Regions from separate parts of the Paenibacillus sp. 102 genome, predicted to be linked through region 2. Evidence: riboswitches for the same ligand, from Rfam matches in the RefSeq annotation. Region 2 holds a riboswitch; the other holds the start of a gene.
What was found. A riboswitch is a leader RNA that binds a small molecule or an ion and turns the genes downstream of it on or off. The one in region 2 is predicted to bind S-adenosylmethionine.
Positions count from the first base shown of each region.

Region 1 (6,462 bases), on a different contig from region 2:
TAAAACATAAGGAGAAAACAAGTGGAGGATAGGTAGGGGATAACTACCCGTAAAAGACCGATTGGTTTAACTAACCATCAGTGGGGGATGAAGACCCTACACTGATGGAAGTTTCACTTTATATATTGAAAAATCAATATAGATTTATACTACTATTTGGAAGCTATCATTATATTTTTACTTGTCTTCCATGCACAGATTTTTGCAAAGGCAAATCATTGGCGTGCTCTAAGTAGTTTTGAATACTTGGTTTGTATTTTCTAAAGAATACATATGTGACAAGATAAAGAAGTAGTATACCGCCAATCCAAAAAGGAGATTTTGATAAAAATGCTAAAAAGATTAGTCCTGTTACAGGTGATGTAAGAATTCCGAAACTTGTAATCAGAAGGACACCTGCCGGAATGGTTACTCCAACTTGTTGTGCAACTTCTGTAAAGATAGGTGCGGTGTACGTTGCCATATAAAGACCTAAGCTAAACCAAATTGCACCAATTAGAATTGATTTAAAAATATTTCCATTTGTAATCGCTACTATTCCTTGAACCATGTAAGGGAGCGCAATTAAATCGACAATAGGAAGGACTTCATTTCCGGGTAAAATTAATGCTAATACAACCATGATTGGAATGAGTAAAATACCAGTTGTTAATGTTGCAGTTTCACCATATCCCATTGCATCATTTACACCTAAATACCAATCTCGGGATTTATTTTTATCTTTGTTAATATTTTTTTTCGCTGACTCTGTAAGGGGTAAAAATGCTTGAGCAAAAATCCCCGAAACCTTTGGGAAAATAGTCATAATAGCGGCAGTTGAGATCCCGACAGTAGTAATTTGTCCCCATGCTTTTAATGTATGAAGAGAATGGAAATTTCCTAATATTCCGATACAAACACCGAGAAATAGTCCTAGAAAAATGGGTTCTCCAAATAATCCTAATTTTTTCTTTAATACTTCGGGGTTAGCATTTACTTTTCCAACACCGAACTTTGTTAGCAGGCTGTTTAGTCCAATCGCAAAGGGAATGCTCCCAACATGATGTAACTGTAAAATCGCACAACGCGGGTATTGAAAATATGTAGACCATCTTTTGGACAATAATTCTGCGAAAAGAAGGCTATACAGATTAAGTGTAATCATGCAAGCTAAAGCTAGCCATAAATTACTTGTAACTAAATAAATCATGGAACCCCATACCATATAGGAATAATTGTTCCATAAATCTCCTGGTTGGAAAATATTCGTCCATTTAAGTAGGAATAATCCAACTTGCAGCAATAGTGCGAGACCTACAAAGATCATCCCGACTTCCGTAGAATAGGCAACAATTGAGCTAGCTTGCCATCCGATATCAAATACAGGGAGGCTGACTCCTGTACTTTTCACCATATTTTGAACAACAGGCATAATAATAGGGATATAAGCATTTAGTAAAAGAGTGAATCCTTGTAAGCCAATACCTGCATATAAAGCAGAATAAAAAGCTTTTTTACGATTTACCTTTAAAGCGATCGCGATTATAAAAATAACAATTGGCACAAAAACGGATGCGCCAAATGTATCAAAAATCTTCTTAAGAAATTCTAGTTCCATTTGTATCAATCCACCCGTCTTATGAATTTATAATGTCTTCTTGTTTTAAAATGTTATGAATAACTTGTTTTACTTCTTCTAAAAAACTTTCTTCATCAAAACCAGTTAAAAATCCAACAGCATTAATCGCTGGAATAGAGAGACCTTGAGGGATAGGTGTAGTATAAGCAATAAAATCATATTGTCTTTCTTCTAAAAATTGTTCGACTTGTGTAGGTTTTACCTCAGTTGTTGTAATTGTAATATGATCCTCACTTAAAGCCTCTTTTAGCTTTTCTGAAACCATAGTTGAGCTTACTGTCCCTGAACCGCAAACTGTTAAAATGTGAAATATTCTCATGTTTTTTCCTCCTTAAATAGTAAGAGTAGAAATAGATTCTATAATCTCTGATTTTGTAGACGCAGTAGCTAGTTGTTGCAGCAGCTGTGGATGTTGAATAAGTTTCATAATTTCTTTAAGTATTTGAATGTGTTGCCTACCATCTTGTAGCGCAAGTAAGAAAAGAACTTGCACATTTGTTGTTTCTTTTTCCAAACTCCCCATAAGAGTAAAAGGGATAGGTGTTTCTAATGTAATTACACTGATGACAGATTGTGTAATATGTGAAGGATCTGTATGAGGGATGGCTACCCCAATTTTTTCAGTAGGAAGACCTGTTGGATGATGCATTTCTCGTTCTAGCACAGCTTGTGAGAAGCTTTCTTTTACAAATCCCTTCATAAGTAAGTCGGTGGAAACCTTTTCTAAAATTTCTTTAAATGTTGTATCTGAAAGTTTTGGGTAAATAAACTGTTCGTGGAAAATATCCAAATAACTTCGTCTCCTCCCTAGTTGTAATTTAGTGTGTAGTAATAAAAAAATCACCCCTTTCTATGCGAAGAAAGGGATGATTACTTTGATTAGAAAATCATCACCTTATCTGTCGCCTTTAAACGCAGGAATTAGCACCTTCCTAATAAAATAGGGGTTGCCGAGGTTTCGTAGGGCCGGTCCCTCCACCTCTCTTGATAAGGAGTAAAAGTATGAAAATAATAAAAAAGCCTACTTTACAAGAAGAAGGCTTTGAAATATACAATATCGCTTCTTCTTATCTTTTAGAATTTAGATTCTAAAGGAATTGGCACCTACCTAAATAAAATAGGGGTTGCCGAGGTTTCATAGGGCCGATCCCTCCACCTCTCTTGATAAGAGTTTATAAATTATGATTTTTGTGAAATATGTAAATATTATAGGGTTAATGTGTAAAATAATCAAGAGGAAAAACTAATTTTCTGTCATGCTATAATACAAGTAGAAATAGAAGGTGACAAGGGGATATTCAAAATGATGAGTAAGTATGAGCAGATTTATACGGAGATAAGTGATTCCATTGATAATCGTAAGTTAACAGAGGGATGTAAAATTCCATCTGAAACAGAATTGATGAAGCAGTATGAAGCGAGCCGTGGGACGGTAAGAAAAGCTGTTGATTTATTACAGGAACGTGGATATGTACAGAAAATTCATGGTAAAGGCGTTTTCGTTTTAAAACGAAAAAACATTGAATTTAATTTTGGTGGTATTGTGAGTTTTCAAGAGGAGAATGAACGATTAGGGCGTCAATGTATAACAAATGTGGTAGAGATGGAGCAATTGTCAGCACCGAAAGAAATAGCAAAATTATTAAATGTGAAGGCGAAAACGCAGGTAGATCATATTAAACGTGTTCGAAATATTGATGGGGAAAATGTAATTTTAGATGTAAACTATTTTGTATCTGAATATATCCCTGAATTAACAAAAGACATTGCTGAGAAGTCGATTTATAAATACATTGAGAAAGTATTAGAATTACATATTAGTTATTCACATCGCGTTATCGAAGTGCAACCTTGCACAGATGATGATCGGAAGTATTTAGATTTAAATGGAACAGATTATGTTGTTGTTGTGAAAAACTTTACTCATCTTTATGATGGTAGTCAGTTTGAATATACAGAATCACGCCACCGACTTGATATTTTTCATTTTTCAGATGTGGCGCGGAGAAAATAAAGAGATGAAACGATAGATGTTTCATCTCTTTTTGTGTATTTCGATAAAAAATAATACAAACTCGTACATACGAGTGTTGACTAACTTATATATACGAGTTAATATGTAATTGTAAACGGTATCAAAAAAAGAAAAGAGGGACGGGATATGGGGAAAGATTATCGTCAAACAGCACAAGAAGTGCTGAATTATATTGGTGGTAAAGAAAATATTGAACAAGCAGCACATTGTGTAACAAGGCTTCGTATCGCTTTAAAGGATGAAAGTAAAATAGATAACGATAAATTACAAGCGGTTTCATTAGTAAAAGGAGCGTTTCATAACGCTGGTATATTTCAAATTGTTATTGGTCCAGGAGATGTAGATCGAGTATATGCAGAATTGATAACGCTTGCAGATATGAAGGAATCGACAGTAGCGGATGTGAAGGATTCGGGAAATCAAAAATTAAATCCGATGCAAAAATTTGTAAAGGTATTTTCTGATGTATTTATGCCGATTTTACCAGCAATTGTTACAGCCGGTTTACTTATGGGGATTAATAATTTATTAGGAGCGAAAGATTTATTTTTTGAAGGGAAGAATTTATTAGAAGTATATCCAAACTTAGGCGGGCTATGGGATTTAATTAATATGATGGCAAATACCGCATTTGTATTCTTACCAGCACTTGTTGGTTGGTCTGCGACAAAACGTTTCGGCGGCAGTCCAATACTCGGGATTGTAATGGGGTTAATGCTTGTACATCCTGATTTATTAAATGCATGGAATTATGGAAAAGCATCGGCAGGACTAGATGGACAAAAAATTGAGTACTTTAATATTTTAGGATTGTTCCAAATTGAAAAAGTAGGATACCAAGGACAAATTTTACCGATTTTAGCAGCAGCATTTGTATTAAGTAAAGTTGAAATTTTCCTTAAGAAACGTGTGCCAAATGCAATTCAATTATTAGTCGTACCGATTACAACAGTCGTTGTGACTGGTGTATTAGCGTTAGGAGTTATCGGTCCAGTTACACGTCATATTGGTGATTTATTAACAGCTGGTTTAGTTGGTGTATATGAAACAGTTCCTGCACTTGGCGCAGTATTATTTGGCGCATTATATGCACCACTCGTAATTACAGGTATGCATCATATGTTTATTGCGATTGATTTACAGTTAATCGCGCAAAATGGCGGCACATTCATTTGGCCAATGATTGCACTTTCTAATATCGCGCAAGGTAGCGCAGCGCTGGCAATGTTTTGGATTTCAAAAAATCAAAATGATAAAAGTATGGCATCAACATCAGCTATTTCAGCGTACTTCGGTATTACAGAACCAGCAATGTTTGGTGTGAATTTAAGAAATAAATTTCCGTTTTATGCAGCTATTACGGGATCGGCAATTGCTGCAGTATTTATCACGTTAAATGGTGTATTAGCACCAGCGATTGGAATTGGTGGTTTACCAGCCTTTATTTCTATCATTCCGAAATCGATTCCAATGTTTGTGGTTGGGATGATAATCGCAGTAGTAGTTCCATTTGTTTTAACGTGGTTATTTGCAAAGCGAGTAAAACAGAAGTAGGAGGCAGTTTAGCATGAAAGATTGGCATAAAAGTGTTGTCTATCAAATTTATCCGAAAAGCTTTAATAGCTATTACAATACAGAGACAGGCGATATAAAAGGTGTAACAGAGAAATTAGATTATTTACAAAAACTTGGTGTTGATTATATTTGGCTTACTCCCATTTATCGTTCACCGCAAAATGATAATGGTTATGATGTTAGCGATTATTATTCTATAGATCCATCTTATGGAACGATGGAAGAGTTTGAAGAACTGTTAGCAGAAGCGAAGAAGCGTGAAATTGATATTATGCTTGATATCGTTGTGAACCATAGTTCAACGGAGCATAAGTGGTTTCAGGAAGCGCGCCATGATAAAAATAGCCCGTATCGTGATTTTTATATTTGGCGTGATGAAAAGAATAATTGGCAGTCTAAGTTTGGCGGCTCCGCTTGGGAATACGATGAGAAAACAAAGCAATATTATTTGCATCTATTTGATAAAACACAAGCTGATTTAAACTGGGAGAATGAAAAACTTCGTGAAGAAGTATACGAAATGATGCGCTTTTGGCTTGAAAAAGGTGTAACAGGATTCAGGCTGGATGTTATTAACTTAATTTCAAAAGAACAGCATTTTTTAGATGATGAAGGAACACTAGCTACTAGTGATGGACGTAAATACTATACAGATGGACCGCGTGTTCATGAATATTTACAGGAGATGAACCAAGAAGTATTTGCGGGGAAAGATGTAATTACAGTTGGAGAAATGTCATCTACAACAATTGATAATTGTATTAAGTATTCGAACCCAGAGCGGAAGGAATTAAGTATGACATTTAGCTTTCATCATTTAAAGGTAGATTATCCAAATGGTGATAAATGGACAAAATCTGATTTTGACTTTACACAGTTGAAAGAAATTATGTCGAAATGGCAAATTGAGATGCAAGAAGGCGGGGGATGGAATGCTCTGTTCTGGTGTAACCATGATCAACCGCGCATTGTATCCCGTTTTGGTGATGATAAGCGGTATCGAAATGAATCAGCAAAAATGTTAGCAACGGCGATGCATATGTTACAAGGGACACCTTATATTTACCAAGGTGAAGAAATTGGAATGACGAATCCTGGTTTTGACAATATCGATTTGTATCGTGACGTAGAATCTTTAAATATTTATAAAATGAAACAAGAAGAAGGTATGTCGAACGAAGAAATCATTGAAATCTTACAACAAAAATCTCGTGATAATTCACGTACACCGATG
Region 1 covers NZ_JBCGHT010000010.1:29,443-35,904, reverse strand. The annotation lists gene AAIE21_RS19325 (PTS galactitol transporter subunit IIC) at 170-1,597, opposite strand; gene AAIE21_RS19320 (PTS sugar transporter subunit IIB) at 1,617-1,937, opposite strand; gene AAIE21_RS19315 (PTS sugar transporter subunit IIA) at 1,950-2,408, opposite strand; SAM riboswitch class I at 2,511-2,612, opposite strand; SAM riboswitch class I at 2,683-2,789, opposite strand; gene treR (trehalose operon repressor) at 2,922-3,632, shown strand; gene treP (PTS system trehalose-specific EIIBC component) at 3,780-5,207, shown strand; gene treC (alpha,alpha-phosphotrehalase) at 5,221-6,462, shown strand, end outside.
Region 1: it holds a riboswitch for S-adenosylmethionine, as region 2 does, so the genes downstream of both, AAIE21_RS19315 (PTS sugar transporter subunit IIA) here and metK (methionine adenosyltransferase) in region 2, are expected to answer to the same signal.

Region 2 (6,462 bases):
CTTCTGCACACTGCCACAATTGCAGCAGCTCTTTCATTAGCAATAAGTCATATTCCTGTGCAAATTTTAAAAAGGTGGTACCCACGTAAACGGCCTTATTTAACAATTCAAGATGCGAAATACCCATTGCATCCATTACAAGATCATTCATTTCCATCTGGTCATACAACAGCTATTTTTTCAATTGTTGTTCCATTTATTTGTTACGATACAAACTTGGCAGCCTTTTTACTTCCATTAGCAATGATTGTAGGAATTTCCCGTATCTATCTTGGGCTTCACTATCCATCAGATGTACTTGTAGGTATGTGCCTTGGCACATGTTCTGGCATCATCTCTTTTTATCAATTCATTCCACTTTTCATGTAAAGGAGCGATTGGATGAGAGTCGCTATATTTACTGATACATTTACACCGCAAGTAAACGGCGTGGCAAAAACATTAGATCGTTTGACCTGTTATTTTCAAAAACAAAATATTTCCTATTCCGTATTTGCACCGCAGCATACGGCAGAAGATGACTTCGTAGCCAATGTGAATAAAATGAGAAGTATCCCGTTGAAAATATTATATCCAGAATGTCGATTCGCTTTTCCAACTCCGCGTATTAGGCGGGAACTTCTCAAGTTTAGACCCGATATTATTCATGTTGCTACTCCTTTTAACATGGGACTATGCGGCATGTATTACGCAAAAAAATTAAATATCCCTCTTGTCGGTTCTTATCACACTGACTTTGATGCCTACTTGCAATATTATAAAATTGAATTTTTCTCCAATATGTTATGGAATTATTTAAAATGGTTTCATAGCCATATGCAAAAAAACTTTGTCCCTTCTCTTGAAATATTACAGCAATTAACAAAAAAAGGATTTCAAAATTTATATATTTGGGGAAGAGGAGTAGATTGTTCTCTCTTCCATCCTGCTTACAATAAAGACCTATTCCGAAAAAAATATAATATTACTGCTCCCTACATTCTTTCCTACGCCGGCCGCATTGCTCCTGAAAAAGATATCGAGACGCTTCGTATATTGATTCAAATAACACTGAAAGAACGAACAGATGATATTCATTGGCTTATTGCTGGAGATGGCCCCCTTGCTAAGGAATTACGTAAAACCGTACCAACAACTAACGTGACCTTTACAGGATATTTACAAGGGAAAAACTTAGCGGAAGCTTATGCATGCTCTGACCTGATGGTCTTTCCATCAGCCACCGAAACATTTGGCAATGTCGTCCTTGAATCCCTTGCATGTGGCACACCAGTACTTGGTGCAAATTCTGGTGGGGTAAAAAATATTGTTGCAAATGGAAAAACAGGTTTTCTTTGTGAACCAAAAAACTCGGAATCATTTTTATCATCTATTTATCAATTATTAAATAATAACGAACTGCGAAAACAGATGGGTACAGCAGCCTGTTCCTACGCCGCTACACAAAACTGGGATGAGATTTTCCACGGCTTATACATGCAATATGAAGAGGTGCTTCAGCAAAACAATGCCGAACTACTTGCATAATAGAAAAATTGAACGCAAAACATACAGCAACGAACTCATCTAGCGTATTCATAAAAGAACAAAAAGGTATGACGCTATAATGTCATACCTTTTTGTTCTTGTTTTCATTCAGTAACCGGACATATTCCTCTTTTGTATTTACATTCACAAACAATTCTTTCGCTACATTCAATTCAACTTCCATCACATATTTTACGTTACACTGCGATAAAAGTTGTCCCATACTTCGTTTTTCTTCATGTAACAATGCGCATATTTTTTCTTTTACACGATCATGATAGGCCGCTAATAGTGGCTGTTTTTTTCCATCAATCACTGGAACGATTGCCTCATATTCATCACTGATTTGCCCTATTAATGCTGTAATCCACTCATTTGAAAGATTCGGTGTATCACAAGGCGAAACGATATACCACTGCGCCTTTATTTGTTCCATTCCCGATACAATCCCCGCAAGTGGTCCCTCTCCTTTATAGGAAGGAATATCTTCTATAACAGGAACGTCTACTAAAGTAACAATTCTTTCTCTTATATCAGGATGACTAACGACAACTACATCTTGCACGGTAGTCTGCATGACCTGAACAATGTGTTCAATAAAAGTATGCCCTTGCCAGCTTGCTAAGGCTTTCGGCTCACCAAAGCGTCTTGACATACCACCTGCTAATATAATCCCTGCTATTTTTTTCATTGTCGATGCAGCTCAAATGTAATGTGTCCAAGCTCTGGTAAAATCAATTTATTCATTGCAAGGCGAACTGCTCCGCTAGAACCCGGCATCGAAAAGACAACTTTTCTTCCAATTGTTCCGCCAATTGCTCTACTTAACATTGCAGCACTTCCGATATCTTCTAAATAACTAATCATCCGAAATAATTCACCAAATCCAACAATTTCTTTATCTAATAATGCCGAAACTGCCTCAATCGTAACATCACGCTTCGTAATACCCGTTCCTCCATTTGTTAATACAACATCAACATCTTCTTGGTGATATCCACTTAATACAGCCTGTCTAATACTTTCTTTATCGTCTTTTACAATTTCATAAGCAGTTACCGTGTGTCCTGCTTCTACTAATAATTCTTTTAACAACTTACCGCTCTTATCTGTCTCTTCTGTACGTGTATCAGACACCGTAATAATTTTACAGCGCACTTTTTTTGGCGCTTGTTTTTTATGTTCTATTACGCTCATTTTTATTCGCTCCTTCTTATGAACTACTCATCATTTTATCATATCGTATCGAAACTTTATGAAATATGAAATACATCACATGTCTACAATTATGTATCAAATGAACAAAACATCATGATACAATATAAGTATATATAACCATAAAAAGGTATTTATCCATAATTCGAATTGTATTTAACAATATAAAACAACTTGCACCAAGTCCCATTTTCCATTCATCTAAGCCGCTATCAAATTATTTCCTATGGATGAGATATCGTTATTGTAAAATTCTCTATCCAAATGCCCGGCAGTTCTGACCGCACATCCTTAACAAGTACAGCAACCCCTCTCGTAATCGCCTATTTAATTGGATTTTGAATCACGTGGAACAATCTAATGCAAACTAAACAAATTTTCATAATTAGGGGGCTTATTCATGGAACTATATCAAAAACTTACAACGGTATTTATCCTTCTGTTTGTCGCTTCCATCAGTGCTGGGATGGCGTTAAAGGATGCTGTTCCTTATTCAGCAATCGGTGGATGGGGATTTGCGACAATCTTTCTATTATGTAGTGCATTTTGTGCCGGGAAAGCACGTCAAAAGAAAGGATGATGAACATTGGGGTGGATATTTTAAACCTTTAACACCAACTCAATTATTTATATTGGTTAGCTTCCTAAATTTGATTCCACAATTATGTGCCGTGAAATTAGCTCATATATACTCAAAGAAAATGACTAATCAATAAAAAAAGCTTTGCGCCTTCGCGCAAAGCTTTTTCTTCCTATATTATAGACCAGCTTGCTCTTTTAAAGCTGCTGCTTTGTCTGTACGTTCCCATGAAAGGTCTACATCAGTACGTCCGAAGTGTCCGTAAGCTGCTGTTTGTTGGTAAATTGGGCGACGTAAGTCTAACATTTTGATAATGCCAGCTGGGCGAAGATCGAAGTTGCTACGAACTAGTTCTACTAGTACTTCTTCAGATACTTTACCAGTGCCGAATGTATCAACTGAAATTGATACTGGTTGTGCTACGCCAATTGCGTATGCAAGTTGTACTTCTGCTTTGTCAGCAAGGCCAGCTGCTACGATGTTTTTCGCAACATAACGAGCTGCGTATGCTGCAGAACGGTCAACTTTTGTAGCATCCTTACCAGAGAATGCACCGCCGCCGTGACGAGCGTATCCACCGTAAGTATCAACGATGATTTTACGTCCTGTTAAACCAGCATCTCCTTGTGGTCCACCGATTACGAAACGACCAGTTGGGTTAATGAAGAATTTCGTTTCTTCATCCATTAATTCTGCTGGTACTACAGCTTTGATTACGTGCTCTTTTAAGTCGCTATCGATTTGTTCCCATGTAACTTCTGGATGATGCTGTGTAGAAATTACAATTGTATCGATACGTACTGGTTTACCATTTTCATCATACTCAACTGTAACTTGCGTTTTACCGTCTGGACGTAAGTATTCTAATGTTTCATCTTTACGAACTTCAGTTAAACGACGAGCTAATTTGTGAGCAAGTGAGATTGGAAGTGGCATTAATTCTTTTGTTTCATTACATGCGAAACCAAACATTAAACCTTGGTCTCCTGCACCAATTGCCTCAATCTCAGCGTCAGTCATTTGACCTTCACGTGCTTCTAACGCTTGGTCAACCCCCATAGCGATGTCAGCAGATTGCTCATCGATAGATGTTAAAACTGCACAAGTTTCTGCATCGAATCCGTATTTTGCACGAGTATAACCGATTCCTTGGATTGTTTCACGAACGATCTTTGGAATATCTACATAAGTAGAAGTCGTAATTTCTCCCGCTACTAATACTAAACCAGTTGTTACTGTTGTTTCACAAGCTACACGTGCATTTGCGTCTTTTGCTAAGATCGCATCTAAAATTGAATCAGAAATTTGGTCACAAATTTTATCTGGATGTCCTTCAGTTACAGACTCAGATGTGAACAGATGACGTTGTTTTGTCATGTGGTAAACCTCCCTACAGTAATTGTATATATTGTACGGAACTCATCCTTAATTTGCCACAAACTGCGACATTCATTTATTCTCCCACACAAGTATAAAGAAAAACCTTTCCTATTATAGAGGAAAGGTTTAATTTGCTACTTGCATACTGCTTTTTGCCCTTCGCTCTTATCGTTCGAGACCGTTCGCCTCGCACAGGTTTTAGCACCTATTCACTTGTTTATTACCGTTACAAGTGAGGTTGCCGGGCTTCATCGGGCCTGTCCCTCCGCCAGCTCGGGATAAGAGAGTATCCGTCCCAACCTATACTAAAGAAATGATATTCATTTGTCAATTAATATTCACATTTTCCTACAAGTTTTTCGCGTTTCTTGTCGAACGAAATATTAATAGGAAAATAATACATTCACACAAACAAAAACAAATAAATAGTATACATTATTTATATGATTGTGTTATACTCTTGGTGGGGATTACGAGAAATATTTCATTAAAATGAAAAGGATGGTATATAAATATGAGTACTGTGAATGTCCAAATTGGATTACACGAATTACTGAACGGAAGCAATGCACAGGTTCAACTAAGCGTTCCACAATTAGTAGAAAAAGTACTAATGAGAAATGAAGGGAAATTAACTTCTACTGGTGCCGTCTCTGCTTCTACAGGAAAATATACAGGACGTTCTCCTAAAGATAAATTTATTGTGAAAGAAGTTTCGGTTGCAGATAAGATTGCTTGGGGACCCGTAAATCAACCGATTTCTGAAGAACATTTTAATAAATTATATACAAAAGTATTAGAATACTTAAAGGAAAAAGAAGAATTATTCGTATTCAAAGGATTCGCTGGTGCTGATCGTAACTATCGTCTTCCTTTACAAGTTGTTAACGAATATGCATGGCACAATTTATTTGTACATCAATTATTTATTCGTCCAACTGAAGAAGAATTAGCAACTCATGAATCTGAATTTACAATTGTCTCTGCACCAAGCTTTAAGGCAGATCCAGCGATCGACGGCACAAATTCTGAAGCATTCATCATGGTTTCATTTGAAAAACGCATCGTATTAATTGGTGGTACTGAATACGCTGGAGAAATGAAAAAATCAATTTTCTCTATTATGAACTTCTTACTTCCAGAACAAGATATTTTATCTATGCACTGCTCTGCAAACGTAGGTGAAGAAGGCGATGTTGCTTTATTCTTCGGTTTATCTGGAACAGGTAAAACAACACTATCTGCTGACCCACACCGTAAATTAATCGGTGATGATGAGCACGGTTGGTCTGATAACGGCGTGTTCAATATTGAAGGCGGTTGCTACGCGAAATGTATTAACCTGTCTCATGAAAAAGAGCCACAAATTTTTGATGCAATTACATTTGGATCAGTGCTTGAGAACGTTGTAATTGATAATCAAACACGTATTGCAGATTATAATGATACTACATTAACAGAAAATACACGTGCTGCATACCCACTTCACGCGATTGATAATATCGTAGTACCAAGTGTCGCAGGACATCCAAATACAATTATTTTCTTAACTGCTGATGCATCTGGGGTATTACCTCCAATCAGTAAATTAAATAAAGAGCAAGCTATGTACCATTTCTTAAGCGGTTACACTAGTAAACTAGCTGGAACTGAGCGCGGCGTAACATCTCCGCAAGCGACATTCTCAACTTGCTTCGGTTCTCCATTCTTACCACTTGATGCATCTCGCTATGCTGAAATGCTTGGTGAAAAGATCGAGA
Region 2 covers NZ_JBCGHT010000009.1:57,918-64,379, reverse strand. The annotation lists gene AAIE21_RS18665 (phosphatase PAP2 family protein) at 1-369, shown strand, start outside; gene AAIE21_RS18660 (glycosyltransferase family 4 protein) at 382-1,527, shown strand; gene AAIE21_RS18655 (molybdenum cofactor guanylyltransferase) at 1,610-2,218, opposite strand; gene AAIE21_RS18650 (MogA/MoaB family molybdenum cofactor biosynthesis protein) at 2,215-2,724, opposite strand; gene AAIE21_RS18645 (hypothetical protein) at 3,143-3,322, shown strand; gene metK (methionine adenosyltransferase) at 3,500-4,699, opposite strand; SAM riboswitch class I at 4,865-4,987, opposite strand; gene pckA (phosphoenolpyruvate carboxykinase (ATP)) at 5,217-6,462, shown strand, end outside.